4 regions of the Edwardsiella tarda ATCC 15947 genome follow, and region 2 is predicted to be linked to each of the others. Evidence: riboswitches for the same ligand, from Rfam matches in the RefSeq annotation. Region 2 holds a riboswitch; each other region holds the start of a gene.
The links. A riboswitch is a leader RNA that binds a small molecule or an ion and turns the genes downstream of it on or off. The one in region 2 is predicted to bind thiamine pyrophosphate.
Positions count from the first base shown of each region.

Region 1: it holds a riboswitch for thiamine pyrophosphate, as region 2 does, so the genes downstream of both, thiM (hydroxyethylthiazole kinase) here and thiC (phosphomethylpyrimidine synthase ThiC) in region 2, are expected to answer to the same signal.
Region 3: it holds a riboswitch for thiamine pyrophosphate, as region 2 does, so the genes downstream of both, thiE (thiamine phosphate synthase) here and thiC (phosphomethylpyrimidine synthase ThiC) in region 2, are expected to answer to the same signal.
Region 4: it holds a riboswitch for thiamine pyrophosphate, as region 2 does, so the genes downstream of both, thiB (thiamine ABC transporter substrate binding subunit) here and thiC (phosphomethylpyrimidine synthase ThiC) in region 2, are expected to answer to the same signal.

Region 1 is NZ_CP084506.1:2,479,516-2,487,574, forward strand. Features, by position in the region: gene thiD (bifunctional hydroxymethylpyrimidine kinase/phosphomethylpyrimidine kinase) at 46-873, opposite strand; gene thiM (hydroxyethylthiazole kinase) at 873-1,676, opposite strand; TPP riboswitch at 1,712-1,809, opposite strand; gene DCL27_RS11540 (FAD-dependent oxidoreductase) at 2,078-3,733, opposite strand; gene DCL27_RS11545 (ArsR/SmtB family transcription factor) at 3,887-4,183, shown strand; gene dld (D-lactate dehydrogenase) at 4,180-5,904, opposite strand; gene queD (6-carboxytetrahydropterin synthase QueD) at 6,084-6,446, shown strand; gene DCL27_RS11560 (3-phenylpropionate MFS transporter) at 6,447-7,577, opposite strand; gene DCL27_RS11565 (hypothetical protein) at 7,852-8,028, shown strand.
Region 2 is NZ_CP084506.1:3,366,591-3,374,649, forward strand. Features, by position in the region: gene purH (bifunctional phosphoribosylaminoimidazolecarboxamide formyltransferase/IMP cyclohydrolase) at 1-34, shown strand, start outside; gene purD (phosphoribosylamine--glycine ligase) at 79-1,362, shown strand; gene DCL27_RS15585 (DUF1481 domain-containing protein) at 1,409-2,071, opposite strand; gene hupA (nucleoid-associated protein HU-alpha) at 2,115-2,387, opposite strand; gene DCL27_RS15595 (YjaG family protein) at 2,577-3,167, opposite strand; gene nfi (deoxyribonuclease V) at 3,267-3,950, opposite strand; gene hemE (uroporphyrinogen decarboxylase) at 3,967-5,031, opposite strand; gene nudC (NAD(+) diphosphatase) at 5,079-5,858, opposite strand; TPP riboswitch at 6,013-6,128, shown strand; gene thiC (phosphomethylpyrimidine synthase ThiC) at 6,233-8,059, shown strand, end outside.
Region 3 is NZ_CP084506.1:2,625,508-2,633,566, reverse strand. Features, by position in the region: gene tdcC (threonine/serine transporter TdcC) at 1-1,331, shown strand, start outside; gene tdcD (propionate kinase) at 1,364-2,572, shown strand; gene pflB (formate C-acetyltransferase) at 2,605-4,893, shown strand; gene DCL27_RS12190 (hypothetical protein) at 4,971-5,603, opposite strand; TPP riboswitch at 6,248-6,348, shown strand; gene thiE (thiamine phosphate synthase) at 6,554-7,189, shown strand; gene DCL27_RS12180 (glycerol dehydrogenase) at 7,331-8,059, opposite strand, start outside.
Region 4 is NZ_CP084506.1:2,905,278-2,913,336, forward strand. Features, by position in the region: gene sgrR (HTH-type transcriptional regulator SgrR) at 1-1,647, shown strand, start outside; TPP riboswitch at 1,690-1,789, shown strand; gene thiB (thiamine ABC transporter substrate binding subunit) at 1,830-2,825, shown strand; gene thiP (thiamine/thiamine pyrophosphate ABC transporter permease ThiP) at 2,801-4,408, shown strand; gene thiQ (thiamine ABC transporter ATP-binding protein ThiQ) at 4,405-5,109, shown strand; gene DCL27_RS13510 (DNA polymerase II) at 5,205-7,556, shown strand; gene rapA (RNA polymerase-associated protein RapA) at 7,821-8,059, shown strand, end outside.

The DNA.
Region 1 (8,059 bases), 890 kb from region 2:
CCTGCCTGCCAGGCGCGGGCCAGCGGGTGACGCGCCGCCTTCCCTTTACCACCAACGATAGAAGTGATGTACCGGCCCGATCCCCTGGCCGACCTGTAGCGAGTCGGCCGCCATCAAGGCGCCCTGCAGATACGCCTTCGCCGCCGTGACGGTGGCACACCAATCCGCATGGCGTGGACGCAATGCCGCCAACGCCGCCGACAGCGTACAGCCGGTGCCGTGGGTATGGCGTGTCGCCACCCTCGGGGCGCTAAAACGCTCGGCGATCCCCTCGCGCGTCAGTAACCAATCGGGACTTTCCACGCCCTGCAAATGCCCGCCCTTCATCAATACGGCCGGACAGCCTAACGCCAACAGGGCTTCGCCTTGGGCGCACATCTCCCGTTCATCACGCGCCACGGCGCACTCCAGCAGTGCGGCGGCCTCTGGCAAGTTGGGCGTGATCAAGGAGACCTGCGGTAACAACTGCTGCCGAATCGCGCTGACGGCCTGCGGCGCCAATAATGCATCACCGCTTTTGGCCACCATTACCGTATCCAGCACCACGTAAGGCAGCGGATAACGCACCAACGCCTCGGCGACACAGGTCACAATATCCGCACTGGCCAACATGCCTATCTTGGCGCTATCGATGCGGACATCGCTCAGCACCGAGTCCAACTGCGCCGCGACAAAGTCGGCGGCGATGGGGTAGAGCGACTGCACCCCGCGGGTATTTTGTGCCACCAATGCGGTGATCACACTGGTCGCGTAGGCCCCTAACGCCGAGAAAGCCTTCAAATCGGCCTGGATCCCGGCGCCGCCGCTGGGATCGGTCCCGGCGATGGTCAACGCGTTAATCCGCACGGCAGCATCGGTTATCGGTGACATCATCAGGCGACCTCCCCGCGTAACTGTTCCGGTTGTAGGCCATACAACGCATCCAGGAAGTGCGGCGTAAAGCTACCGGGGCCACGCGCCTCGCGCGCCGCCTGACGCCCGGCCACGCCCATCACCCGGCAGGCGCTGGCGACGGCCGTCAGACGATCCGCCTGCACGGCGAAGGCCGCCACCACGGCCGACAGCGCACAGCCGGTACCGACGACCCGAGTCATCACGGCATCACCACCCGCGATCTGATAGCTACGCACGCCATCGGTCACATAGTCATACTGCCCGGTCACCGCGACGATAGCGCCGCTCTGCTCGGCCAGCGCCTGTGCCGCCGGCAGGGCCGCCAGGGCGTCATCCTGGCTATCTACGCCGCGTCCACTAGAGGGCTGACCAGCCAACGCCAAGATCTCCGAGGCATTGCCCCGGATCGCCGCCGGGCGCAAACGCAACAGTTGACGGGCGAAGTCGCTACGGTAGGTCAAGACGCCGACCGCCACCGGATCCAGTACCCAGGGCGTGCCGGCCTGGTTCGCCGAGGCGATCGCCGCTAGCATGCTCTCCGCCCGCGCGTCATACAGGGTCCCGATGTTGATCAGCAACGCATCGGCCAAGGCGGCGAACTGGCGCGCCTCATCGGCCTGCACCACCATCGCCGGGGCGGCGCCCAGCGCCAGCAATACGTTGGCGGTGAAGCTTTGTACCACTTCGTTGGTCAGGCAATGTACCAGCGGGGCTCGCTGGCGCAGGGTGAGTAACGCCTGCGCGCACAGCGCATCAGGCAAAGGGGCAGGTTGTACAAACATCGTGTGTCTCCCAACCGGCGCGAAGAAGGCGGCGCGGTCAGGCACCGAGACTTCCCTACGCTGGTATGATCCAGATCAGGTAATACGGGTAAAATCTCAGCCCACGCATGCGTCGGCACCCCGAGTCATTAAAAATCAATATATTATATTTTAACTACACATAAATCTTCAGCAGGATAATACCCGGGTGCGCCATTGTAAATGCGCTTCTCGTGCTCTACGCCGCTCCGAGCGCGGGGCGTCGAGCCACGCGGGATCCCGCTGACGTCAAGGTCAGGCCAATGCTGAGGCAAGTCACGTACGCTAGCGGCGGGGCGGGCCAGATCCCGCCCCCTTAGCCGCCCGCTGCGCGTAAGGGGACGAGGCCGATGTTACCGCTCGCGGGCAAGGCGAGCGGAAGCTTAAGATTGAGCCGCCAAGACGCGTCGGTAAGTGATATAACCACCGGTCAGGTTGCGGGCGCGGAAACCATGCTGCACCAGCAGGCGATAGGCGACGTGACCGCGCAGCCCAGACTGGCAGCCGATCAGGATCTCTTTATCTCGCGGGAGCTCATCCAGACGCGCGCGCAATTCATCCAGCGGGATATGCCGCGCCTGTGGATAGGTGCCAAACGTCGCCAACTCCTCATCGCTGCGGATATCCAGCAGGCACTGACGAGCGGGATCGCGCTGCTCCAGATCGGCGACATGGCAGATGGCGGTATCGCCGCACAGCACGTTGTTCGCCAGCATACCCGCTTGATTCACCAGATCGCGCGCGCTGTTATAAGGCGGCGCATAACACAGCTCCAGATGCTCCAGATCGGCCACCGTCAACCCGGCACGCTGCGCGACGGAAAGCACATCGATACGCTTGTCGACCCCCTCCTTGCCCACGGCCTGCGCGCCGAGGATCGCCCCATTGCGTGGATCGAAAATCAACTTCAGCGAGATGGGTGTCGCGTGGGGATAGTAACCGGCATGGCTCGGCCCATGCACAAATACGGTCTCATAGGGACGCTGCTGCCGCCGCAACAACTTCTCGCTCAATCCTACGCTGGCGACGGTCAGATCGAAGATCTGACACACCGAGGCCGCCTGACTCCCACGGTAGTGGCTAGCACGCCCCAGCATGGCGTCGGCGGCGATCCGCCCCTGACGATTAGCGGGTCCAGCCAACGGCACCAACGGCGGCAATGCCGCGTCGAAGGGAGGCGCCTCGACGGCGTCGCCCACCGCATAGATATCGGGCGCCGAGGTACGCATGCCACTGTCGACGCGGATGCCGCCGCTGGCGCCCAATGCCAGGCCGGCGGCTTGGGCCAGGCGACTCTCCGGTCGTACCCCGATGGCCATGATCACCATGCCGCTGACCAGCTCGCTGCCCTCGCTCAGGGTCAGATGCAACCCCGCCTCACACGGCATGATCGCCTGCAACGCGGTCTGTAGACGCAGATCGACAGCGTTGGCGCGCAGCGTCTCATGCAACGGCACCGCCATCTCCCCATCCACCGGCATCATCACCTGCGTCCCCATCTCCAACAACGTCACCGCCAGACCGCGCCGACGTAACGCCTCGGTCACCTCCAAGCCAATAAAGCCACCACCGACCACCGTGGCATGTTTTACCGTATGGCTGGCGATGTGGGCCAGGATGGCATCCATATCATCGATGCTGCGTAGCGCGAATACCCCCGGACTCTCGATACCGGGCAAGGGAGGCAGCAGCGGCGCGGCGCCGGTGCTCAACAAGAGACGATCGTAAGATTCGCGGTAAACTTGCCCGCTGGTCAGATCGCGGACCTCGATGCATTTCCCCTGCACATCAATCGCCAGCACCTCGTGACGTACCCGCACATCCAGATTGAAGCGCTGACGGAAGTCCTCTGGCGTCTTCAACAGCAGACTGGCACGCTGCGGGATCACGCCGCCGATATGATAAGGCAGGCCACAATTGGCGAAGGAGACGTAGCGTCCGCGCTCCAAGACAATGATCTCCGCCTCTTCCGCTAATCGTCTCGCCCTCACCGCCGCCGATGCCCCACCAGCGACCCCTCCGATAATCACGATTTTCATCCGCTCACCTCATCATATTCATTCATCTCACCGGCCAGCACGCGCCATCGCGTTGCAGCGATACCCTTATCATTATACAATAGTATATAATGTTAATTTGTAAACCGTTGAAGGGAAGAATGACTGATGCCCTCATCCGTATCTGCGCGACGAATGCAACAGGCCGCGGCCGGAACGGCGGCGATTCTGCGCGCCCTCGCCAATCCTGACCGCCTGCTGTTAATGTGCTGCCTCAGCCAGCACGAGGCATCGGTCGGCGAGCTGGAGGCAGCAACGGCGATCGGACAGCCGACACTCTCCCAACAACTCGGCGTATTGCGACGCCTGGCGCTGGTCGAGACCCGGCGCGAGGGCAAGCAGATCTTCTACCGTATCGCCGATCCTCGTACCCTGACGCTGCTGGAGACGCTACATCAACTGTACTGCCCCGCGCCGAGCGACCCCGCCTAGTGGTGACCATCGCACTGCCAATGGCGACATTTGCTGGTCTTGCCAATGCCAGGATTCAGCGTGTTGGTCGGGTCTTGGCGCCGGTAAAAGTCACGCAACGGCGCCTTGGCCGAGTAAAGATGACCAACATTATGCTCCGCCGGGTATTCGGCACCACGCGCATCCAGCAATGCCAGCATCTGCGCCTTGATCGCCGCCACATCGGCCCCCTTGCGCACGATGTAATCCTGGTGGAAGACATGGCACATAAAATGGCCGTAATACAGGCGATGTAGCAGGTTTTGCGTCAACTCCGCGGGCAACTGCTCGAACCACTGGCTGTCATTGCGCCGTAACGCAATATCCAATGCCAGGATATCTTCGACCTGATCGCTATGCACCGCCTGGTAACGGATGGCGGCACCGGCGGCGGCGAAACGATGCAGGAAAGCCTTATTGCCCTCCTCCGCGCTACAGACAAAGAACGCCCCTTCCGCCTCGGCAAAGTAGCGTGTTAACCACTGCTGAGCCTCCTCGATGCCGTCTCCAGCCATCTTCAACAAAAGATGGTGTTGATAGCGATCGCGATACTGCTTCAGGCGCGGCGGCAGATGGCTCGGCCACAGGCGGCTCAAGCCTTGCATGGTGCGATCCAATAGATGAGAGGGCAGCAAGGGCACCTTCTCTGTCAGGGCATCGATGCGCCCCTTGAGATTGAAGAAAAACGGCATGCGATCCGTCCCCAACTTCTCGATCATCAAGAAGGTATCTTTGCCATAACGCTCGGCGATATCGAAAATATCACGGTGCATATACTCGCCGGCGACCGGCAGGTGAGTAAAGTGGGCCAGGATATGGCGCCGTAACGCGCTCAATACCTCGGGCTTATTGGTGCCGATGTAAAACACCTGCTGGCGTGGCTCGGCGGGGAAGGTATCCAGACGCACGGCGAAGACCGCCAGCTTGCCGGCACAACCGGAAGCCTCGAATAGACGGCACTCGTCGGCGTTGAAGCGGGCTGGCGTGTCCGCGTCGATCTCACGCACCCGTTGGGCATAGTCATGATCGGAGGCTTGACGCTCATCATGCTGCACCGCCTCATCATCATAGCGTCGCTGCTGCAGATTGGTCAGGATCGTCTCTGGGGTGTCACCCAGGGCAATCCCCAGATGATTGATCAACTCCGCCTCGCCCCGTTCGTTAACCCGGCCATACAGCGCCATCTCCGTATAGGCCGGACCACGCTGTACCAGTGCCCCACCGGAATTATTGCAGATACCCCCGATCACCGAGGCGCCGATGCACGAAGAGCCAATCACCGAATGGGGTTCCCGTCCCAGCGGCTTGAGCAGACGCTCCAACTGCCACAAGGTCGTGCCCGGCAACGCCACCACCTGACGCCCGCCATCCAGGAGCTGGGCGCCATCCAAACGTAGGGTATTGATGATCACCAGTTCACGATCATAGTCATCGCCGTGCGGGGTCGAGCCTTCGGTCAGGCCCGTATTGGCAGCCTGCATCAAAATGATGCGATCGGCCTCGACACAGGCTTTAAACACCTGCCACATCGCCAATAATGAGGTGGGAAATACCACGGCCAGCGCACGCCCTTGGCCGGAGCGAAAACCTTTACAGTAGCGCGCCATCTTGCGCGCCTCGCTTAACACGGCGGAGGCGCCGACAATGGCACGTAACTGCGATAACAACATTTCCGCAGGGGGAGACGAATGATCATGCGGCATGACAACACTCCTGTGACAGACATGAGGGATGCCCACAGAATAGTGCCACGCGCCAATAATTAACAAAGAAAAAACAGAATAATGCAAGACCGATAACACAATCTATGCATACGCGACGAAACTACCCCCTCACGCCGCTTTGCGTTACCATGCGTCTCTTTTCGTTATGAGGCGTCACCATGACCACTACCCTGTTTAAAGAGTTTCAGTTCGAAGCGGCTCACCGTCTGCCGCATGTGCCGCAGGGGCATAAGTGTGGCCGTTTACACGGTCACTCGTTTCTGGTGCGCATTGAGATCAGCGGTGAAGTCGATCCCCACACCGGTTGGGTAATGGACTTCGCCGATCTGAAAGCGCGCTTCCAGCCGATCTACGATCAGCTGGACCACCACTATCTCAACGAGATCACCGGACTGGAGAATCCGACCAGCGAAGTGTTAGCGCACTGGATCTGGCAGCAGCTCAAGCCCCGCCTACCGTTGCTGAGCGCCGTCATGGTGAAAGAGACCTGCACCGCGGGCTGTACCTATCGCGGCGCCTGATCAGCGTACGCCGGGGCGAAGGAACAGCACCGGCGTCACCAACAACGCCATCAGGTAGAACGTCGCACTCGGGCTATATTGGTAGACCACACCGGCCAGTACCGTCATCAACGCCACGCTTCCCCCCATGCCCAACGCCGAGTAAACCGCCTGTAGACGGATCACATCGCCCCCCTGACGTGCAGAAATAAAGCGCATCGCCGCCAGATGACACACGGTGAAGGTTCCGGCGTGTAGGATCTGCATCGCCACCAGCCAAGGCAACGCCGTCGTGGCCCCCATCATCACCCAGCGCAGCAAGGCGCACAGGCAAGAGAGCAGCAACAGACCAGACACCGTCCAGCGGCGGAATAGGCGATTGCTCAGGGCGAAGATGATCACCTCGGCGACCACCCCCAGCGACCATAGATAGCCGATCAGCGAGGCGGAGTAACCGGCTTGGCTCCAGAACAGGGTACTAAAGGCGTAATAGCCGGCGTGCGCGCCCTGCAATAATGCACAGCACAACAGGAAGCGCCATACCGCCCCTTCGCGTAACAAGATGGGCCACGGGGTAACCTGGGCCGCCTGCTGTGCCGGGCCATCCAGGGGAGGCCTGGCAGGCCGCGGCAACATGCCCAGCAACATCGCCAGCAACCCCGCCAACAAGCTATAGAGGATGGCCTGATGGCCGAAGGCGTTGACCAATTCGCCCGTCACCGCCGAGCCAATGATAAAGGCCAACGACCCCCACAGACGGACCTTGCCGTAATCCAAGCCGATCTGGCGCTGCCACGTGGCGGCTAACGCATCGGTGAGCGGTACCAATGGGCCGTAGAACAGACTGAAACCGATCATCACCGCCAGCAACCAGGCCCAGGCGTTACCTAACATGAAGGCGACACCGGCGAACAGGGCAATCAAGGTCACCAGGCGCAGCGCCACAATCAGTTGCGAGGTTTTCTTCACCGCCGGCGTGATGAAGAGACTGCCGATAAAGCGAGCCCCCATACCGGCGCCCAACAACACACCGATGGATTCCGGGGCGACGCCCTGATCCTGCAGCCACAGGCTCCAGAAGGGCAAAAAGACGCCGAATGAGAAAAAATAGGTGAAATAACTAAGTCCTAACCAACCCGCCGATGGCAACATAACCTCTCCTTGCCCGCGTACGTCGCCGTCGCGCTCTCCCGCCGGCCGCCCGTGCGCGCTGAAAATAGCCGCCTACTTTAGCCATCCGTCCGATGTCAGGCAAACGATTATTCGGCGTACGGGCCTGCTTGCCGGCGACACCCCGAATTTTCATCGTGCACACGCCGATAACACAAGAAATGAGAGGGGTAACGGTTTTCGGATATTCCCTGCTTCACCTTCGCGGGCGACGCGCTATCATGCGCCGGTAATTAATCCATCAGGAGCGTATACCGTGACGCAAAGCCCGCACTCCGACTACCGTCAGATCGATGCCCTCAAGGCGGAGATCAATGAGCAACTATGGATGATTGAGATGGATCTCAGGCCTGATCGCCAACCCGCATCACCGGCTCACCCGGCCGGTACGGCACCGACTCCACGGCGTTCGGCCACCCCCACCCGGCGTTAACCCTTCACCGCCCGTATCCCTACGGATACGG
Region 2 (8,059 bases):
GATTTTCACCGGCATGCGCCACTTCCGCCACTAAGATCAATGCTGCGGGGCTCCCCCCGCAGCGCAAAGGTGACCGTTATGAATATCCTGATTATCGGCAACGGCGGGCGAGAGCATGCCCTGGCCTGGAAAGCCGCACAGTCTCCGCTGGCCGAGCGCGTATTTGTCGCGCCCGGTAACGCCGGCACGGCACAAGAGCCGGCCTTGGAGAATATCGCCATCGCCGCAACCGATATTCCGGCGCTGGTCGACTTCGCCCGCCGCCAACAGATCGATCTGACCATCGTAGGACCCGAGGCTCCCCTGGTACTCGGTGTCGTCGACGCCTTCCGCGCCGCAGGCCTGACCATCTTCGGCCCGAGCCAAAGTGCGGCACGGCTGGAAGGGTCTAAAGCCTTTAGCAAAGACTTCCTCGCGCGCCACCATATTCCTACCGCAGCCTACCGTAACTTCACCGAAGTCGAGCCCGCGTTAGCCTATGTCCGTGAGCAGGGGGCCCCGATTGTGATCAAGGCCGACGGTCTGGCCGCCGGGAAAGGGGTGATCGTTGCCATGACGTTGGAGGAGGCCGAGGCGGCTATCCACGATATGCTCGCGGGCAATGCCTTTGGCGACGCCGGGCATCGCATCGTTATCGAAGAGTTCCTGACCGGCGAAGAAGCCAGCTTCATCGTGATGGTCGACGGCGAACACGTGCTGCCGATGGCCACCAGCCAGGATCATAAGCGAGTTGGCGATGGTGACAGCGGCCCCAATACCGGCGGTATGGGTGCCTATTCCCCAGCGCCCGTGGTCAGCGAAGCGGTGCATCAGCGCGTGATGGAGCAGGTAATTTGGCCGACGGTACGCGGTATGGCCGAGGAGGGTTCTCCCTATACGGGTTTCCTCTATGCCGGGCTGATGATCTCGGCTGACGGCGAGCCGAAGGTCATTGAGTTTAATTGCCGCTTCGGTGACCCAGAGACCCAGCCGATCATGATGCGTATGCAATCGGATCTGGTGGCACTCTGCCTGGCCGGTGCCCAGGGGACACTCGATCAGCAGACCTCCGCCTGGGACCCACGAGCGGCGTTAGGCGTCGTACTGGCCGCGGCGGGCTACCCGGGGGACTACCGCCAGGGCGATATCATTCACGGTTTGACACACGGTACGGCAGACGCCAAGGTATTCCATGCCGGGACGCGATTGAATCCCCTCGGCGAAGTCGAGACCTGCGGTGGACGCGTATTATGTGCGACAGCCTTAGGCGATGATATCGCTCAAGCCCAGCGCAATGCCTATCAGCTGGTCGACACCCTCTCCTGGCCGGGAGGCTTCTGCCGTCGTGACATCGGCTACCGCGCGCTACAACGTCCACGCTAACGTGCCTCGACCCCGTCACGATTAAGCCGGCCTTGTGCCGGCTTTTTTACAAGGTTTTGGCCGTCGGCTCCCAAACGCAGATATCTTGTTGGGTAATCTGCAACAACTGAGCGCCCGCCGGTGCAGACAACCAGGCAACCCATAGCGCGCCATGGCTATTCGCCTCGCGCCGCGCCAATTGCGCCGCCTGCCAACCGGCTAACGGCAATGGCGCGACTTGGCCATCGCAACGGGTAAAGATCCCATCCTGCCAGCGCCCCTGAACCAGGCTGACCCCACCCGCGATCAGCGTGGCCGCCAAATCGCGTGTATGACGCGCTTGATATTGCGCCTTGGCGATCTCATCGGCGCTCGGCATCTCACGCGTCTCACCCTGCAAGCGCTGCATATAACTCAACGTCCCCTGCATATCGAAACGTAACTGCAGCACGTCGCCCTCATCGTCCCCGCTCTGCTGTAAGATCTGATACAAGTGCCCGTCACGGTAACGATAGTGATCGATGAGAGTCTGCCCCTGACCCAGCGGGCTAAACACACGCATCATAGCCAGAGGTTGCTGCGCGCGCCCTTCGAGGCGCCAAATGCGTACGATGCCGCCATCCGCGATATATCCTGTCGCGGCAAAGGGGGGAGAGGAAGGGGGAGACTGGCAGCCTGCCAACAGCACGATGCCAGCCACTAGCCAGCGGCGTATAGACAAAAGGGGCACCATCGCCCCCTCAACTACACAACTTACTGTGGCCACGCGTTACTTATTTAACCGCGTCTTTCAATGCCTTGCCAGAAACGAACGCCGGGACGTTAGCGGCGGCAATTTTGATCTCTTTGCCAGTCTGCGGGTTGCGGCCAGTGCGCTCGTTACGATGATTCACTTTAAAAGTACCGAAACCAACCAATTGTACGGCATCGCCTGCCTTCAGAGACTCAGTAATAGCAGCCAGGGTAGACTCCAGAGCGGCTTTAGCCTGGGTCTTGGACAGATCGGCCTTGTCTGCGATTACATCAATCAGCTGAGTCTTATTCATAAGTTATCCTTACAGTGTGTTTATCGTTTGCAAAGCATCGAGTGCGACGGATATGCCGATTGACAGCACTCTCCTGCATACACGCACCGATAGCCACTTCTTTTACGCCCCCCAAATGTAGAACAAGCGAGGGGCGAATGTGAAGCCTTAGAGGGCGACAAATCAGGTGTTAAATCACGTTTTGCCGTCTTATTGCGCTAATTCGATACCGATGTTGCTCACACCCGCCTCACGCAGGTCGGCACGCAGCCCTTTTATCAATTCGAGGTCACGCTCTTCGGCCTCGTTCAGCAGGCGAAAAATCTCCCACTGAATGTCCAACTCTTCCTGGATCGCCGGTAACGCTTTCAACTCATCGTCGCTCATCTCACGACCGGCCTGGGTCATTTCTAACATGCCAACGGTATGCAACGAGGTCTCACTCACGGCAATAGCATGCGCCAACATGTCGCCGCCCAATTGAGAATGCAATATCTCGCTCAACGCGACACAGGCGTCGATCGCTGGGTAGACACCGTACATGTCATAGTCATCGGCATTGGGGATCACCGCCTCCAACTTCTCCAACTGACTGTCGAAGTTGATCTTGGCATCCTTCACCGTCAACACTTCCCAGACCAGATCCAGGATACGGCGATACACCGCTGCGTCGGCAAACTCGCTTTGCCGGCAAAAGGCCTGGTAGTTGGGGAACATCCGCTCGCTGAGGCAAGCCATAAAGGTGAGCTGTTGCCAACTCTCCAACTTCTCCAGACGTTTATGAATGGGATTACGCAGCATGCTGAAGTCTCTCTCGATTATCTGCGGCGCAGTCTAACTGAATTACGGGAAAAACCCTACGATTGCGCCAGATTATAAGAATGTTCACTCCTCCCCCGGTTACTCTTGCCCTTGGGAAGGAGACTGAGTGGCCTGCCAGCGCAAAAAGGCGGGGCGCCGAGAGGCGATCGCATCGGCCCAGCGGGTCGGTTCCGGTAGTCGGTAGCCACGTAAACAACGTTGTACCCAGGCTAAGGCGCTATCACGGCTGACGCGATGGCCACTTGAGATAAATAGCGGGTTACAACGCGCCTTGCTACGCAGCACCCAACCGATCGGCTCGGCTCCATCCATCAGCGGAGTCGTCGCCCCCGGCGCGGCATCCAAGTCGGCGAATTGACCATACAGCCGGCGCTTCGCCACGCCGATGGTTGGTACATCCGCCAATAGGCCAAAATGGCTGGCAATCCCTAGCCGACGGGGATGCGCGATACCGTGTCCATCGACCATCACCAACTGTGGCCGCTGGCGTAGTTGCGCCCAGGCCTGCAACAGGGCGGGATACTCGCGAAACGAGAGAAAACCGGGGATATACGGCATCCGCGTGGCAATACGCGCCACCTGGTACTCCACCAGCGTCAACGAAGGATAGTGCAACACGGCGATCGCCGCCCGCGTGACCGCCCCCTCCTGCTCGAAGCCCACGTCGGCTCCGGCGATCAGCGACGGCGTATCCCAACGATCCGCCAGCTCAACCTGTACCGCCTTAGCCCGTTGCTCATCACGTAACGCCTGCATATCCATGGTGTCTGGTGTCCCGTTAACGGTGATACGGCTGGGAGAGACGATGAACCGCCTCAACAAAGATGCCGGCCTGCTCGGGCGGCACATCCTGATGGATACCGTGTCCTAAGTTAAAGACGTGTCCCTCCCCCTGGCCGAAACCCGCCAGGATGTCGGCGACTTCCTGCTCGATGCGCGCCGCTGGCGCATACAGCATGGAGGGGTCCATATTGCCTTGCAGTGCAACCCGATCACCGACTCGACGACGCGCATCGGCGATGTCGCAGGTCCAATCCAAACCGAGGGCATCGCACCCCGTCTCTGCCATCGCCTCCAGCCATTGCCCGCCGCCCTTGGTAAACAACGTCACCGGCACCCGGCGCCCCTCATTTTCACGCTGCAGGCCATCGACGATCTGATGCATATACTGTAGAGAGAACTCGCGGTAGTCGCGCCCAGTCAGCACACCCCCCCAGGTATCAAAGATCATCACCGCCTGCGCCCCGGCACGGATCTGGGCGTTAAGGTACAGGATGACGCTCTGCGCCAACTTATCCAGTAGGTGATGTAGGGCCGCCGGATCGGCATACATCATCTTCTTAATCTTGGTGAAGGCCTTACTACTACCGCCCTCGACCATATAGGTCGCTAACGTCCAGGGGCTACCGGAGAAACCGATCAACGGCACGGCACCCTGCAGGTTACGCCGGATGGTGCGCACCGCTGCCATCACATAACCCAGCTCCTGTTCCGGATCGGGAATAGGCAGCCGATCGATGTCGGCGCGGCAGGTAATCGGCCGCGTAAAGCGTGGCCCTTCGCCCGCCTCGAAGTAGAGTCCCAAGCCCATGGCATCCGGCACCGTGAGAATATCCGAAAACAGGATCGCCGCATCCAGAGGGAAACGACGCAACGGCTGTAAGGTGACTTCACAGGCCAGTTCGGCATTCTTACACAGGGCGATGAAGTCACCGGCCTGGGCACGCGTGGCATTGTACTCCGGCAGATAACGCCCAGCCTGGCGCATCATCCATACCGGGGTCATGTCGACCGGCTGGCGCAACAGCGCACGCAGATAGCGATCGTTCTTCAGTTCGGACATCCTTCGGCTCCTATTATTATTTTATGGCATTGTAGCATGTGGGTGACTCATTCATGCTGCGCCCGGCACAGCGCAACGGTGTCCTCGATCAGACGTCGCGCCACCGTACCGGCCGGGGGTAACTGGGGCAGACGATCGTAACGATACCACCCCGCCTCCTGTAGCTCTTTGGGGTCGTGGCGTAGCTCGCCCGCGGCATAATCGGCCAAGAAGGCCATCATCAGAGAGTGGGGAAAAGGCCACGGCTGCGAGGCGACGTAACGCAGATTCCTAATCTGTAAATTGCTCTCCTCCATGATCTCACGCGCGGCGGCCTGCTCCAGCGTCTCCCCCACCTCGACAAAGCCCGCCAGGACGGTATAGATACCATTACGGTGGCGATTATGCCGAGCCAGCAGGATATGATCGTCCCGACGAATGGCGACGATGATACAGGGAGCAATCTGTGGGTAATAGCGTTGTTGGCAGTGAGCGCACAGACAGGCCCATTCATGCTGACTCGCCTGCATCGGCTGGCCGCAGTAACCGCAGAACCGATGGGACTGGAAAAACTCCGCCAACTGTACGCCGCGACCGGCTAATTGAAATAAACCGCGATCGGCGTCGATCAGCTGGCGTACCGTGGTCATCTCTCCATTGCGCTGCTGCCGCACCAGCCATACCGCCATCCCCTGCCACTCACCAATACGGTAGGCCATCTGCCCGACCAACCCCCAGCGTGCCGCGCTACCACAAGGTAGCTCACCCTGCGGCAACCAGATACGCCCCTGATCGCTGACCACCCACCAGCCGTTATCGGCTTCACCTATTTGCTGTACGACTGCCACCGCCTCGACTCCTTCACTCCACTCGTGCCTGCGTTCGCTCCGCCTACGCGCCACCCTGCGAACAAACCATGATTAAACACATTATTAACAATACTTGCAGTTTTCTCACGCCCTCCTTACACTGCCCGCACGCGAGGGTTACCACCCTCGCCGCACCATCTTGTCGGAGTGCCTAGTTGATACCGGGTATCACAGGCTGAGACCGTTAATTCGGGATCCGCGGAACCTGATTGGGTTAATACCCACGAAGGGAACAAGAGTAATCTGCACGTTCAGCCAATCCATGGCTTCACGTTTTTCTTATTCATTACTCCTATCCGAGCTCCAGACAAGCAATTTTTCTCCTATCACGCCTTATGAGGCAGGAATTTGCTATGTCGACTCCAACCATTCCCGATGCGCCACGCCGCCAACGCCGCGCCGAGGCCCAGCGCTTCATCGCTAGCCTCCGCGGCGAAGCCTATCCCAACTCTCGCCGCATCTACCTCCAGGGCTCACGCGCCGATATCCGAGTCCCTCTACGTGAGATCAGTCTCAGCCCAACCCTCGTCGGTGGGACGCCGGAACAACCACAGTGGCGCGACAATGAGGCGGTGGCGGTATACGACACTTCGGGCGCCTATGGCGATCCCCAAGCCTCTCTCGATCTACGCCAAGGCTTACCGGCCATCCGCGCCGCGTGGATCGCAGAGCGTGGCGACACGGAAGTGCTCGCTGGGCGCAGCGCCGATTACACCCGCCAACGTCAAGCCGATCTGGCACTAGAGACGCTGCGCTTTCCCCAGCCTCCCGCTGCGCGTCGCGCGTTACCCGGGAAACGAGTCAGCCAATTGCATTATGCCCGCCAGGGCATCATCACCCCGGAGATGGAGTTTATTGCCCTGCGCGAGAACATGGGGCGTGAACGCATTCGGAGTGGCGTATTACGCCAGCAGCATCCCGGCGAATCCTTCGGCGCCCATCTACCGGAGAACATCACCGCCGAGTTTGTGCGTGCCGAGGTTGCCGCCGGGCGAGCCATCATTCCCGCCAATATCAATCATCCCGAATCCGAGCCGATGATCATCGGCCGTAATTTCCTGGTGAAGGTTAACGCCAACATCGGTAGCTCTTCCGTCACCTCGTCGATTGAGGAGGAGGTCGAGAAGTTGGTGTGGGCCACCCGCTGGGGTGCCGATACGGTGATGGATCTCTCTACCGGACGCTATATTCACGAGACGCGTGAATGGATCTTACGTAACAGCCCAGTCCCTATCGGCACCGTGCCGATTTATCAGGCGTTGGAGAAGGTCAACGGTGTCGCCGAGGATCTCGACTGGCCGCTGTTGCGCGATACCCTGTTGGAGCAAGCGGAGCAAGGCGTAGACTACTTCACCCTGCACGCCGGCGTGTTACTGCGCTATATCCCGCTGACCGCCCAACGCCTGACGGGCATCGTCTCGCGCGGGGGAGCCATCATGGCCAAGTGGTGTCTAGCGCACCATCAGGAGAACTTCATCTATCGCCATTTCCGCGAGATCTGCGAGATCTGTAGCGCCTATGATATTGCGCTCTCATTGGGCGACGGTCTCCGCCCCGGTTCGATCCAGGATGCCAACGATCAGGCCCAGTTCGCCGAGCTGCATACCCTAGGCGAGCTGACCCAGATCGCCTGGGAGTATGATGTCCAGGTGATGATCGAGGGGCCGGGACACGTGCCGATGCAGATGATCCGCCGCAACATGGAGGAGGAGCTCACCCATTGTCACGAAGCGCCCTTCTATACCTTAGGGCCACTCACTACCGATATCGCCCCGGGCTATGACCACTTCACCTCCGGCATTGGTGCGGCACTGATCGGCTGGTTTGGCTGCGCCATGCTGTGTTACGTCACGCCCAAAGAACATCTCGGCTTGCCGGACAAAGAGGATGTGAAGCAGGGATTGATCACCTATAAGATCGCCGCCCATGCTGCCGATCTGGCCAAGGGGCACCCTGGCGCCCAGATCCGCGACAACGCCATGTCGCAGGCGCGCTTCGAGTTCCGCTGGGAGGATCAATTCAATCTGGCGCTCGACCCCATCACCGCACGCGCCTATCACGACGCCACGCTGCCACAGGCCTCCGGCAAGCTCGCCCACTTCTGTTCGATGTGCGGGCCGAAGTTCTGTTCGATGAAGATCTCGCAGGAGGTGCGTGAACATGCCGCGCGCCAGACGCAG
Region 3 (8,059 bases), 740 kb from region 2:
TGAGTAACACTGACAGTGTCGTCGTGAGTCAAGCTGAGTCAACGACTTGGCGCAAAACAGATACACGCTGGGTTTTAGGGTTATTCGGTACGGCTATCGGTGCCGGGGTACTATTTTTCCCCATCAGCGCCGGTATTGGCGGCTTATTACCGATCATCTTTATGTTGATCTTGGCTTTCCCCATCGCCTTTTTATGTCACCGTGCGTTGGCGCGCCTATGCCTCTCTGGACGCGGCGTATCGGATAATATTACCGATACCGTCGATCAGCATTTTGGCCCTACCGGCGGGGTGGTGATCACCTTCCTTTATTTCTTTGCCATCTGTCCCTTGCTATGGATTTACGGGGTGACGATCACCAATACCTTTATCGCCTTCTGGGAGCATCAACTCCATATGCCGGCGATTAACCGAGGTCTCGTGGCATTACTGATCCTGATGCTGATGGCTTTCTTTATCTACTTCGGTAAGGATCTGATGGTTAAGGTGATGAGCTATTTAGTCTTTCCCTTCATCGCCAGCCTGGTGCTTATTTCGTTATCGCTGATCCCCTATTGGACCTCCGATGTGCTTACCCGCTTCGATATGCAGAGCCTGAGTCTGTGGGGGGGCCAGGGTATTCTGGTGACGGTCTGGTTAGGGATTGCCATCATGGTCTTTTCCTTTAACTTTTCACCGATCGTCTCCTCGTTTGTCGTCTCGAAGCGTGAGGAGTATGAGACCGAGTTTGGCCGCGACTTCACCGAACGTAAGTGCGCGCAGATTATCTCCCGCGCGAGTGTGTTGATGGTCGTGGTTGTCATGTTCTTTGCCTTCAGTTGCCTGTTTACCCTTTCTCCTCAGGATATGGCACAGGCCAAGCAACAGAATATTCCGATCCTCTCTTATCTGGCTAACCACTTCAGTTCGTTGGGCGATGGGAAATCGACCTATGCCACCGTTTTGGAGTATGCCGCGTCAATCATTGCGCTGGTCGCTATTTTTAAATCCTTCTTTGGACATTATCTGGGGACCTTGGAGGGGTTAAACGGTCTGATCATCAAGTTCCGCTATCACGGTAATAAGGCCCAGGTACCGATGAAGAAACTTAACATGCTTAGCATGGTGATCATCATGGGATCGACGTGGTTCATCGCCTATATCAACCCCAATATCCTGGATCTTATCGGTGCGATGGGGGCGCCGATCATCGCCTCATTATTGTGTCTGCTACCGATGTATGCCGTATGGCGTGTGCCAGCCCTGTCGAAATATAAGGGCCACGTAGATAACTACTTCGTCACGATTATCGGCCTGCTCACCATCCTGAACATTGTCTATCAGTTGCTGTAATGCTCTTCAAACGACATAGCGGGAGTTATTCAATGCATGAGTTTCCTGTGGTTCTGGTGATTAACAGTGGCTCGTCGTCGATTAAGTTTTCGGTGCTCGATGCGACGAGCTGTGAGCTATTACTCGCGGGGATAGCTGAGGGGATTAACGGGGGAAATGCTCGTCTCTCGGTTAATGGCGGCGAGGTCGTTAAGCTGACACAACAGGGCTATGAGCCGGCCTTGGCGGCCATTGTTGCCGAGTTGGAGAAGCGTAATTTAAGCGATAGCGTCTCTTTAATCGGTCATCGGGTCGCGCATGGCGGCAACCTCTTTAAGCAGTCGGTGATCATCGATGAGAGCGTGATGGCGCAGATCCGCCAGATCGCCCCCTTGGCTCCGCTGCATAACTACGCCAATCTGAGCGGCATAGAGTCCGCTAGACACCTGTTTCCAGGTGTGACGCAAGTTGCGGTGTTCGATACCAGCTTTCACCAGACCCTGGAGCCAGAGGCGTGGCTGTATGCGCTGCCTTACCGCTATGCCGAAGAGTATGGCGTCCGGCGTTATGGGTTTCATGGCACCTCACATCGCTACGTGGCACATCAAGCCCTCGGGTTATTGGGCCTCCCTGAAACGGATTCGGGGTTGGTGATCGCCCATCTCGGTAATGGAGCCTCCGTGTGTGCGGTGCGTAACGGGCGTAGCGTAGACACCTCTATGGGGATGACGCCGCTGGAGGGGTTAGTGATGGGGACGCGTAGCGGTGACGTTGACTTCGGGGCTCTCGCCTGGATTGCCGAGCAGACGGGGCAGTCTCTCGCCGATCTCGCGCAGATGGTCAATACGGAGTCGGGGTTGCTGGGGATTTCCGGCTTATCTTCGGATCTCCGAGAGCTGGAGCAGGCGGCGCAGGCGGGCCATCGCCGCGCCTACTTGGCGATCCGCACCTTTGTGCATCGCGTCGCTCGTCATATCGGTGCACATGCCGCTTCGCTACATCGCCTCGATGGCATCATTTTTACCGGGGGTATCGGTGAAAACTCGGCGCTAGTCCGGCGCTTGGTGATGGAGCACCTGGCGGTTTTCGGCGTCCGAGTCAATGAGGCACACAACAATCTGTCCGCCAGCGCCGGTAATCGCGTGGTGTCGAGTGACGACTCCGCCGTGCCTTGCGCCGTAATCCCGACCAATGAAGAGAAGATGATCGCCCTCGATGCCTTACGTCTTGGGGCGATGCAGGCTGCTACGCACTATGCCTAGTTACTGGCTTGTCGGTTAAAGAGAGTCTTTCCATGAATATGAAGAGTGAAGTGCGCATCGATAGCGATGCGTGGCGCGGTTTTGCCGGTACGGAGTGGAAAAACGAAATTAATGTTCGTGATTTCATTCAAAATAACTATACGCCTTATTACGGTGACGAGTCATTCTTGGCCCCGGCGACGTCAGCGACGACGGCATTATGGCAAAAGGTGATGGCGGGGATCCGCGTCGAGAATGCGACCCATGCGCCGGTCGATTTTGATAGCAATATCGCGACCACCATTACGGCACATGCTCCGGGTTATATCACGCGCGATCTGGAGACCATCGTTGGTCTACAGACCGATCAACCGCTCAAGCGTGCACTGCACCCTTTCGGGGGGATCAACATGATCCGCAGCGCGTTCCAGGCTTATGGTCGGGAGATGGATCCCGCCTTCGAATACCTATTCAGCGATCTGCGGAAAACGCACAATCAGGGGGTATTCGACGTCTACTCACCCGAGATGCTGCGCTGCCGTAAATCGGGGATCCTGACCGGTCTGCCGGATGGGTATGGCCGTGGACGCATCATCGGCGATTATCGCCGCGTAGCGCTGTATGGCATCGCCTACTTGGTGCGTGAGCGTGAGTGGCAATTCGCCGATCTTCAGCCCCGACTCGAACGCGGCGAGGATCTGGAGGCGGTGATCCGCCTGCGGGAAGAGTTGGCGGAACAACGCCGCGCTTTATTGCAGATCCAGGAGATGGCGGCCAGCTACGGCTATGATATTTCTCGTCCGGCCCGCTCTGCTCAAGAGGCGATCCAGTGGCTCTATTTCGCCTATTTGGCGGCGGTGAAGTCGCAGAACGGTGGGGCGATGTCACTCGGACGGACTGCAACCTTCCTCGATATCTACCTCGAACGCGATCTGCGTGAAGGGGTGCTAAACGAGGTACAGGCGCAGGAGCTGATTGATCACTTCATCATGAAGATCCGCATGGTGCGCTTCCTGCGTACGCCGGAGTTTGATGCGTTATTCTCGGGCGATCCGATCTGGGCGACGGAGGTGATCGGGGGAATGGGGCTCGATGGCCGCACGCTGGTGAGCCGCACCTCGTACCGCTACTTACACACGTTACATACTATGGGACCCGCGCCTGAGCCGAACCTGACTATCCTCTGGTCGGAGTCGTTACCGCCAGATTTCAAACGTTATGCGGCGCGTCTCTCTATTCAGACCTCGTCGTTGCAGTATGAAAACGACGATCTGATGCGCGCCGACTTCAATAGCGACGACTATGCCATCGCCTGTTGTGTCAGTCCGATGGTGATTGGCAAGCAGATGCAGTTCTTTGGCGCTCGCGCCAACCTGGCCAAGACCCTGTTGTATGCGATCAATGGCGGCGTCGACGAAAAACTGAAGATCCAGGTCGGACCGCAGCGGGCGCCGTTGATGGATGAGGTGCTGGATTATGAGACGGTGATCGCCAGTCTCGATCACTTTATGGATTGGTTGGCGGTACAGTACATCAGTGCGCTGAATCTGATCCATTATATGCACGATAAATACAGCTATGAGGCGGCCTTGATGGCGCTGCATGATCGCGATGTGTATCGCACCATGGCTTGCGGCATCGCTGGCCTGTCAGTGGCGGTAGACTCCCTCTCCGCGATCAAGTACGCCAAGGTGAGACCGATTCGTGATGAGCAGGGGCTGGCTATCGACTTCGCCATTGAAGGTGAGTATCCGCAGTACGGCAATAACGATGATCGCGCGGATCGGATTGCCTGCGAACTGGTGGAGCGTTTCATGAAGAAGATTCAGGCGTTGCCGACCTACCGCCACGCGGTGCCGACGCAGTCGATTCTGACCATTACCTCGAACGTGGTCTATGGGCAGAAGACCGGTAATACCCCCGATGGGCGTCGTGCGGGAATGCCGTTTGCTCCGGGGGCTAACCCGATGCATGGCCGCGATCGCTGCGGGGCCGTGGCTTCATTGACCTCGGTGGCCAAGTTGCCCTTTACCTATGCCAAGGATGGTATCTCTTATACCTTCTCCATCGTCCCGCAGGCCTTGGGCAAGGAGGAGGAGACGCGTAAGACGAATCTGGTGGGACTATTGGATGGCTACTTCCACCATCAGGATGGGGTGGAAGGGGGGCAACATCTCAACGTGAATGTGATGAATCGGGAGATGTTACTGGATGCGATCGCGCATCCAGAGAATTACCCCAATCTGACGATTCGCGTATCGGGTTACGCCGTGCGTTTTAATGCGCTCACGCGAGAGCAGCAGCAGGATGTCATCTCACGTACCTTTACCCGTTGTTTCTAACGCTTGGCGTGGAGGCGGTCGTTGAGTCGTCTATGTCGCGGAGCCGTCCTTCTGGGCGGCCTCATTTTTTCTATTTTCTATGCCTTGGATGCGCGTTGTCGCCGTAAATATCGCTCGTGGTTCAACATGTGCAACGTGATAAGAAACAGGCCGATCAGAAACGGGCATTCATATAACTCTTCAATCAGATCTCGGTAAGGGCTCGCACTGGATAGGAGAGGGTGGGCAAGCGCACGTTGATGCTCGACGGCGTCGGCACCGGCGAAGGCTAACACTACCGCCACCAGACGCCATATGGGGATCGGGTGCAGACGGTAGCGTGCGGCGATGGCACGACGTAACTGAGAGGAGAGTAGCGAGAGTAGCAGTGCGGCGATCAGTAGGGCAGCGATGCCATGAAAGAGTAGCCGTGGCCCATGGGGGAAATAGAACCGCCCCCAACTGATGCTGCGCCCTAACAGGGTGAGCCACCATAGGGTAGCCCAGTACCAGAAGCGGCGGTCACCCGCGTCGAGCCGTTCGCGCCAGCAACGGTAGGGGATAAACAACACGACAAAGGCGAGCCATAGCGCCTGTCCCTGCTCAATATAGTCAATCGATGAGGCTAACCATGCGGGCTCGCCGGATGGCGGCAGCCAGATGGCATAGAGTGTGATCGCGATGATCATAATAAATAGGAATATATCACCGAGTGATATCGTTATTTTCATTATCTACTCTGTTATTTTTATTCGCGGCTTGTTGCGTATTGCGCTGGACGGCTCCTTATCTTGAGATATAACTGGATTGGGCTGGCTTTTCCATATTATTCATTTCGGTTATTTTTATTTTCTGGTTTATTAAAGTGAATGTATTTTATTATTTTCTATATTTTATTTATTTTGTTCTTATAGCTAATAACTTGGCTGTTATGCAGTTACACACACAGGTAAGCAGAATTTAATATGCTGATATTTATTGCTTGACATGGGGTGTTGGTGTTTCCTGACGAGGTTGGCTGGTGGGTGGCCTAGCCATGTCGTTCCGCGTGGTGAGTGAGGTCATTATGACGGCGGCCTGGCTGACAGAATAAATAGACCCTGTCTTTTGATAACAGCCAGTTGCAGACGGAGAGGGGATCGCGACACCGTTATTGTTGCCATCTCCCCGACTCGTTCTCGCGGGGGACTCACCCGATCGTTGGCTTGCCAGATTAAGCGATAGTGGCGCGTGTTGCCGACTCTGAGAGGGGCGCGCCGAGCGTGGCGGGGGGAGACGCCGGCGCGTGATGTCGCGGCGATTATCCTCCCTCGCCGCTTGAGATCGCGCCTGTTAACGCGTAGTTTACCCTGCTTCCCCGCTCGCCGAGCGAGGCGTTATCTTGTCGGAGTGCCCCGTTGGGCTGAGACCGTTGATTCGGGATCCGCAGAACCTGATCAGGCTGATACCTGCGAAGGGAACAAGCGTCTTCGTGTTATCACCTCACGTCAGGTGAAAGCCTCTCTGGCGTTATCCGTCGTCCGACAAGCTGCATTTCCGCCTTAGGGGCGGAGGATGTCATTCGTTCAAGTCCCCGCGCCGACAGGTCTATCTCGCCTTGTCCAGCGCGTGTCGCGCCCATGAATCGGCGTCGATTCCCCCTAGGGGGAGTCCGCCTCGTTTTACGCAAGGAGAATGCCTGATGTATCAGCCTGATTTCCCGCCGGTGCCCTTTCGCTTAGGCGCCTATCCCGTGGTCGACAGCGTCGAGTGGATCGCGCGCCTGCTGGAGGCCGGGGTACGAACCTTACAGTTACGCATCAAGGATCGCGATGACGAACAGTTGGAGGAGGCGGTGAAGGCGGCGATTGAGCTAGGTCGTCGTTATCAAGCCCGGTTATTTATCAACGACTATTGGCGCCTGGCGATCAAGCACCAAGCCTATGGCGTACATCTCGGTCAGGAGGATCTGGCTGCGACGGATCTGGCGGCGATTCGGGCGGCGGGATTACGCCTGGGGGTTTCTACTCATGACGATATGGAGATCGAGGTCGCACTCGCGGCGCGTCCCTCGTATATTGCGTTGGGGCAGGTCTTTCCCACCCAGAGCAAGCAGATGCCTTCGGCGCCGCAAGGGATCGCACAGTTGGCGCGTCACATTCAACGTCTGGGTGATTACCCGACTGTCGCCATCGGGGGGATCACTCTGGCGCGGGTGCCTGCGGTATTGGCGACCGGTGTCGGCAGCGTGGCGGTGATCAGCGCCATTACCCAGGCGGCGGATTGGCGCGAGGCCACGGCACACTTGTTGGCGCTGGCCGGTGCCGGGGGCGAGTGAGCCGCCTAGGCCGATACGACGTCGGCTAACGGCAACGAGGCGTGCCTCATTGGCTTTATGGTGGCGTTAGCTGGGTGGCGTAGGCCTCTCCAGCATCAGGACACGGATTAGGCGGGGCGTTGAGTGGCCCCGCCATGAGGCTTACGCTAACCAGGCTCGCCCTAACCGATCGGCGGCCAGGATCGCGGCGTAGACCTGTGCCGGTGTGACGCTAAAGGGCATGTTATGGATGGTCTCGCCCTTGGCGCAACTGGCTTGCGCCACGGCCATAATCTTCTCGTTCAGTTGCGGTCCATCCTCGATCCCCAACTGTGCGAGGGTGACGGGGAGCCCGACCCGTACACAGAAATCGAGTACCGTCTCGATCTGCTCGCTGTCGCTGTTTTGTAGCACCAACTGGCATAGCGTGCCGAAGGCGACCTTCTCCCCATGGTACATCTTATGGCACTCTTCCAGCACCGTCAGGCCGTTGTGGATCGCGTGAGCCGCGGCGAGCCCGGCGCTTTCAAATCCTAGCCCACTCAAGTAGGTATTGGCCTCGACGATATTATCCACCGCAGGCGTGGCGACGCCCGCCTCGACGGCCAGCTTCGCTTTGAAGCCCTCCTCGAGTAGCGTTTCATAACAGAGGCGAGCCAGCGCTAATGCCGCCCGCGTTGACTCGCCACCCGCCATGCTGATGGCATGGGAGTCGACACAGGCCTGGGCTTCGAAGTAGGTGGAGAGGGCATCCCCCATCCCCGCGACCAGCAGGCGTACCGGCGCCTTGGCGATGATCGCCGTGTCCATTAACACCATATCGGGGTTAGTCGGGTAGATCAGATACTCCTCGAACTCGCCATGCTCGCTATAGATCACCGAGAGTGCGCT
Region 4 (8,059 bases), 460 kb from region 2:
CGTCTGTGGCAACACTGTCAGGGGCAGAGTTGTCACACCACCCTGGCACAGCTGGCTGAGGCGCTTAATTGCTCGCGTCGCCATGTCCGTACCCTGCTCAATACGATGCAACAACAGGGTTGGTTACACTGGCAGGCCGCCAGTGGTCGCGGTAAACAGTCCCATCTTAGCTTCCAACGTAGTGCCCTAGAGATGCAGCAACTGCGTGCCGAGGAGTTGATGGAACAGGACCACTTCGAGCAATTAGTGCAGTTGGTCGGCGACCGTGACAGTGCGCGCCAGATGCTGCTGGCTCAACTGGGACGCAGTTTTCGCCAGGGGCGCCATATCCTACGTATCCTCTACTATCGTCCTCTCCTCGGGCTGTTACCCGCCTCGCCGCTACGCCGTTCGGAGACCCATCTGGCGCGCCAGATCTTCAGCGGCCTGACGCGTATAAATGAGGAAAATGGGGAACTCGAATCCGATCTGGCCCACCATTGGCAGGCACTCACCCCATGTCACTGGCGCTTCTACCTACGCCCGGCGATTCATTTTCATCACGGGCGAGAGCTCACCATGGCAGATGTCATCGCCTCCTTGGAACGCCTACGCCCACTCCCGTTGTTTCGCCACATTGCCCGCATCGACACGCCTACGCCCCACGTGATCGATATCCATCTGCACGAGGCGGACGCCTGGTTACCCTGGTTACTCGGCAGCGTGCCCGCGATGATCCTGCCACAGGAGTGGCAGCAGATGGCGGACTTCGCCCGCCTGCCGAGTGGTACGGGCCCCTATCAGGTAGTTCGTAACACGCCGTATCAGTTAAAGATCCGCGCCTTCGACGCCTATTTCGGCTACCGAGCATTGATCGATGAAGTCAACATCTGGGTATTGCCTGAGATCTCCGAGGAATTGGTACATGCCGGGGTACAACTCCAGGCCGAAGGCGGTGGCGGTGACGAGTTAGAGAGCCGCCTGGAGGAGGGCTGCTACTTTATGCTGTTCGACCAGCGCAGCGCGCAGCTACGCGATCCCGCGGTACGCGCCTGGCTGTGCCAGACCATCAGTCCCATCGCCTTGCTCAATAACGCCAGCCCTCTGCATCAGCGCTATTGGTCCCCCGCCTACGGCCTGTTGCCACGCTGGCACCACAACAAGATGCTCGCTATCGCCCCCAAGCCGCCACAACTGACGCATCTGCGCGTCACCGTCTATCGCGATCACTCCGAGTTTCACGCCATCTATCAGGCACTACAACCGCTGCTGGGCGCCCATGGCGTCACGCTGGAAATGCAGGAAATCGATTATGAGCGCTGGCACCAGGGTGAGGCCTGTAGCGATCTGTGGCTGGGCAGCGCCAACTTCTACCTACCGCTAGAGTTCTCCATCTTCGCCATGCTGTACGAGATGCCGCTGCTCGCCCACTGTAGCGGGCTGGATCTGGCCCAAGAGGCCCGCCGTTGGCGGGAGCAACGTCTCGCGATGGCCGAGTGGAGCCAACAATTAATCCAACGCCATCTGCTTCACCCCCTATTCCACCACTGGCTCAAATTGCACGGCCAGCACAGCATGCGCGGCGTACGCATGAATACCTTAGGCTGGTTCGACTTTAAATCTGCCTGGTTCGCCCCGCCGGAGCATCCCCCGTCTCCCGAGGATTAACAAACGGCTTTCTAAACCCGCACCTGCTCTTTACAATAAGCGCCTGTCTCAACGGGGTGCCCGCTATCGATGCGGGCTGAGAGCATACCCGTCGAACCTGATCCGGTTAATACCGGCGGAGGGATTTGAGAGAGCCTGCTGCTGCTCAAAGACCTTTGCCACCACCATTAAGGGAGTGCAAAGTGTTAAACAAAATCTGGCCACTGTTGGCCCTATTAGCCGCGCCATTGCTGGCGCACGCCGCCGATAAACCCGTCCTCACCGTCTATACCTACGACTCATTCGCTGCCGATTGGGGGCCTGGGCCAAAGATCAAGCAAGCCTTCGAACAATCCTGCCAATGCGAGCTGAAACTGGTGCCACTGGCGGATGGGGTCGCCATCCTCAATCGCCTGCGCATGGAGGGGAAGAAAAGCCCGGCGGATGTGGTGCTCGGCTTAGATAACAACCTGTTAACCTCCGCTCAACAAAGTGGACTGTTCGTCCCCAGCCAGGTCGATACCCGAGCACTGACGGTACCGGGCGGCTGGCACGATACGACCTTCGTCCCCTACGACTACGGCTACTTTGCCTTCGTCTACGATCGCCAGAAGGTGAAGACCCCGCCCACCAGCCTGAAACAACTGGTCGAAGGGCCAGAGAAGTGGCGCGTCATCTATCAGGATCCTCGTACCAGTACCCCGGGATTGGGCCTACTGCTATGGATGCAGAAGGTGTATGGCGATCAGGCCCCCGCCGCCTGGCAGAAGCTAGCGCAGAAGACCGTCACCGTCACCAAAGGCTGGAGCGAGGCCTACGGCCTATTCCTGAAGGGAGAGGCGGATATGGTGCTGAGCTATACCACCTCGCCGGCCTACCACATCATTGAGGAGCACACCGATCGCTACGCGGCCGCGCCATTCGCCGAGGGGAACTATCTCCAGGTCGAAGTGGCTGGCATGCTGAAACATAGCGCCCAACCGGCGCTAGCGCATCAATTTATGCAGTTCATCACCACGCAGGCCTTCCAGGAAGCCATTCCAACGGGCAACTGGATGTACCCGGTGACGGCGGTACCGCTGCCCCCCGCCTTCGCGGACTTGCCCAAGCCGCAGACAGCGCTCAGCTTTACGCCCGCTGAGGTTGCCCAACACCGAGCCGAGTGGATCCGCGCATGGCAAAACGCCCTAAGCCGCTGATCGCCGCCTGGCTATGGCCAGGGATGGTGGCCGCCACGCTGCTATTAGCGGTGGCGCTGTTGGCCTTCGGCGCCTTATGGCACAGCGCACCGGCCAGCCATGCCCGCTCGCTGTGGCACGATGCCTATCTGTGGCATGTGGTGCGCTTCAGCTTCTGGCAGGCCGCGCTCTCGATGCTACTGTCGCTGCTACCGGCCATTGCGCTTTCCCGCGCCTTGTTTCGCCGCCGCTTCCCCGGCCGCACCCTGTTGCTACGGCTGTGCGCCATGACGTTGGTGCTGCCGGTGTTGGTGGCGGTGTTTGGGTTACTGAGCGTCTATGGGCACCAAGGTTGGTTGGCTCGGATCTGTCACGCGCTAGGCCTCGACTACACCTTCAGCCCGTACGGGCTCACGGGCATCCTGTTGGCGCATGTCTTCTTCAACTTACCGCTGGCGACCCGCCTGCTGCTTCAGGCTCAGGAGGCCATACCCGCCGAGCAACGCCAGCTAGCGGCCCAACTCGGCATGTCCTCCTGGCAGATCCTACGCTGGGTCGAGTGGCCCTATCTACGCCGCCAACTCCCCCCGGCTGGGGCGCTGATCTTCATGCTCTGCTTCTCCAGCTTCGCCACGGTTCTCTCCCTCGGCGGCGGCCCTCAGGCTACCACCATCGAGCTCGCCATCTATCAGGCGTTAAGCTATGACTACGACCCGGCGCGAGCCGCTCAGTTGGCGCTGTTACAGTTGAGTTGTTGCCTCGGGTTAGTCCTATTGAGCCAGCGTCTATCCGGCGCCCTGCCCGTCGGCCACAGTCAACGCTTAGTCTGGCGCGATGGACGCGACTCGGGCTGGCAGAGGTTCACGGATGTACTGACCATCGGCCTCGCCCTGTTGCTGTTGCTGCCGCCGCTACTGGCGGTGATCACCGATGGCGTGAATCAGGCATTCGCTAGCGTCTTGCACCAACCAGCGCTGTGGCAAGCGCTATGGACGTCGCTGTATATCGCCTTGGGCGCCGGCGTGCTGGCGGTGACCCTGACCATGATGCTGCTGTGGAGTAGTCGTGAGCTCACCTTGCGCGGATTACGCTGGCGGGCGCAGGGTATGGAGCTATGCGGCATGCTGATCCTGGCGATGCCCGGCATCGTGTTGGCTACCGGTTTCTTCCTGTTACTCAACGCCAGCATCGGCTTGCCTGACTCCCCGGCGTTACTGGTGATGGCGACCAATGCGTTGATGGCGATCCCCTATGCCATGAAGGTGCTGGAGTATCCGATGCGCGATCTGGCCGAGCGCTATGATACGCTGTGCCTGTCACTGCGCATCACGGGGCTCAACCGCCTACGCTGGATCGAGTTACGCGCCCTACGCCGTCCGTTAGCACAAGCGCTGGCCTTCGCTTGCGTCCTATCGCTGGGTGACTTTGGTGTCGTCGCGCTGTTTGGCAATGAACAGTTCCGCACCCTACCCTTCTACCTGTATCAACAGCTCGGTGCTTACCGCAGTGCCGACGGCGCCGTTACCGCCCTGCTGCTGTTATCGGTCTGTCTACTCCTCTTTAGCCTGCTGGAACGCCTACCCGCAGGGAGAACATCGCCATGATCCGCCTGGATGATCTGACCTACCAATACCAACAACAGACGTTGCGCTTTACACTGCACGCCGCCGCCGGCGAGCGTATCGCCATCCTCGGGCCCAGTGGGGCAGGGAAAAGTACCCTGCTGAGCCTGATCGCTGGCTTCCTGACGCCACACAGCGGCGCGCTCGATCTCAATGGGCGCGACTGCCGCCAAACGCCCCCCGCCAGCCGCCCGGTGTCGATGCTGTTTCAGGACCATAACCTGTTTGCCCATCTGACCATCGCCCAGAATCTGGGGTTGGGATTGGATCCCGGCCTGCGACTGAGCGCCGAGCAACAGCGCCAGCTAGCCCTCATCGCCGAACAGGTCGGCATCAGCACCTACCTGACGCGCCTGCCCGGACAACTCTCCGGCGGACAACGCCAGCGCGCCGCCCTGGCGCGCTGCCTGCTACGTCATCAGCCGATCCTGCTGCTGGATGAACCCTTCTCCGCCCTCGATCCGGCTCTGCGGGCGGAGATGCTCACCCTACTGGAACAGGTCTGTGCACAGCAGCGTCTGACACTATTAATGGTCTCGCACAATCTGGACGATGCACAGCGTATCGCCCCACGCGCGCTGATCGTCGATGAAGGTCATATCGCCTACGATGGCACTACCGCCGCGTTACTGGCGGGGAGTGTTCCTGCGGCCAGCTTGCTCGGCTGCTCGGCATCCGCCTAACACGATTGGTGCCATCGCCATTGGACAGCCCGCTGACACCCCGGCAGAATTAACCTATCTCGGCGGCAATGCCGCCGCTCCGAGGAGTCCGCCGTGTGAACAGCGCCCAACCTGGTTTTATCCTTACCCGTCATTGGCGCGATACGCCGCAAGGCGTCAGCATCACCCTCTGGCTGGCGACAGCGGATGGGCCACGCCGCGTGACCCTCGCGCCACAACCGGCGGTAGCCTTTCTACCTGCGGCACAGCAAGAGCAGGCTGCGCCGGTGCTGCGCGGACTCCCCCATTGCACGTTGCGCCCCGTCGCGTTGCACGACTTCCATCATCAACCGGTGCTGGCTCTCTATTGCCAGAGCTACCGTCAGCTTCAACAGATCGCACGTAACCTGGAAGAACAGGGGATCCACCTGTTAGAAGCCGATATTCGTCCCGCCGATCGTTATCTGATGGAGCGCTTCATCCATGCTCCGTTGTGGTTCAGCCCGCAGGCGAATACGACGCACGGTGAGAACCTTGTCCGCCTCAAACCCCACCCCGACTACCGGCCGACGCTCCGCTGTGTGTCGTTGGATATCGAGACCAGCCCACAGGGAGAGCTCTACTCGATCGGTCTGCATGGCTGCGGCCAGCGTATCGTCTATATGCTGGGGCCGCCCAACGGCGATGCGACGACGCTCGATTTCACCCTAACCTATGTCGCCAGCCGTCCCGCCCTGATCGAGGCGCTCAACCGTTGGCTGGCCGAGCACGATCCCGACGCGATCATCGGTTGGAATCTGGTGCAGTTCGATCTCCGTATCCTACAACGCCACGCCGAACGCTATGGCATCCCGCTCTCGCTGGGACGTGACGGCACGCCGCTCACGTGGCGTGAACACGGTTTCAAGACGGGACACTTCTTCGCCTCGGCTCCCGGTCGCCTGATCATCGACGGCATCGAGGCGCTGAAGAGCGCCTTCTGGCACTTCCCCTCCTACAGCCTAGATAACGTCGCGCAAACCCTACTCGGCGAGGGGAAGGCGCTGGATGACCCCTATCAGCGCTTAGCCGAGATCGAGCGCCGCTTCCGCCAAGATAAGCCGGCGCTGGCGCACTACAACCTCAAGGATTGCGAGCTGGTGACGCGCATCTTCGCCCATACCGCTCTGCTGCCCTTTCTGCTGGAACGGGCCAGCGTCACCGGCCTCCCCGCCGATCGCCACGGCGGCTCTGTCGCCGCCTTCTACCATCTCTATCTGCCACGCATGCACCGCCTGGGGTTTGTCGCGCCCTCAACGGGTGATATCGCGCCTCAGGCCAGCCCCGGCGGCTTTGTCATGGCATCGCGTCCAGGGCTCTATGATTCGGTATTAGTGTTGGATTACAAGAGTCTGTATCCGGCGATCATTCGCTCCTTTCTGATCGATCCCGTCGGCTTGATCACCGCCCAGCAGGACGCGGGAGAGGAGCACAGCGTACCCGGCTTTCTCGGCGCCCGTTTCTCCCGTACCCAACATGCCCTGCCGGATATCGTCCGCCAGCTCTGGCTCGGGCGCGACGCCGCCAAGCGGCAGGGTAACGCACCGCTAGCCCAGGCGCTGAAGATCCTGATGAATGCCTTCTACGGCGTCTTAGGAACCGATGCCTGCCGGTTCTTCGACCCCCGCCTCGCCTCCTCCATTACCCTGCGTGGCCACGAGATCATGCATCAGACACGCCGCCTGATCGAAGCGCAAGGCTATACGGTGATCTATGGTGACACCGACTCGACCTTCGTCTGGCTAGGACGAGCGCATGACGAGGCCCAAGCCGAGGCCATCGGCCGCCAACTCTGTGCCCAGGTCAACGCCTGGTGGCAGGCTCATTTACAGCAAGAATATGGTCTGGAGAGCGCGCTAGAGCTGGAGTACGAGTGCCACTACCGCCGCTTTCTGATGCCTACCCTGCGTGGCGCCGACCTCGGTAGCAAGAAACGCTACGCCGGACTGTGCGGTGAACACCTGGTGTTCAAGGGGCTCGAGACGGTACGCAGCGACTGGACGCCATTGGCCCAACAGTTTCAGCAGGCGCTCTACCGACGCGTCTTCCTCGAACACCCTTACCGCGATCTCATTCGCACCTACAGCGCTCGCCTGCTTGCCGGTGAACTGGATGATCAACTGGTCTACCGCAAGCGACTGCGTCGTCCGCTGGCCGACTATCAACGTCATGTGCCCCCTCACGTCCGTGCCGCCCGATTAGCCGACGACTACAACCGTCGCCTCGGACGGCCATTGCAGTATCAACAGGGCGGCTGGATCAGCTACGTCATCACCCGTAACGGCCCCCAACCCTTGGAGTGCGTCGACGCGCCGATCGACTATCAACACTACTTGGAGCGTCAGCTCCAACCGGTGGCCGACGCCATCCTGCCCTTTCTCGGCACCGACTTCGACACCCTGTTAACCGGTCAACTGGGCCTGTTCTAAGGTGACGGAATGATAAGATTCTTCCCACTCAGGGGGTGACGAATGCGGCGCCATCCATTACCATAACGCCCTTTCCCCACGACAACGCCGACTTCACTGCCGCTAGGCCGTGATGCGGTTGGTTTATACCTAAATTATGCAGGCGCTCGCTGCACGGCGGGTGTCTCGGAACCTATCCCAATCGGCCTGGGCGACCAACGCGTCCATTGAGATAGCCACCCGATCATCATGTAAACCAAGAACGAAGAGTTGAGTCGATAATCTATGCCTTTTACTTTAGGTCAACGCTGGATCAGCGATACGGAAAGCGAGTTGGGATTGGGTACTGTGGTCGCACTGGATGCGCGCATGGTCACGCTACTGTTTCCCGCGACCGGCGAAAACCGTCTGTATGCCCGCAATGACTCCCCCATCACCCGCGTGATGTTCAACCCCGGTGACACCATCACTACCCACGAAGGCTGGCAGCTGTGCATCGAAGAGGTACAGGAGCAAGACGGCCT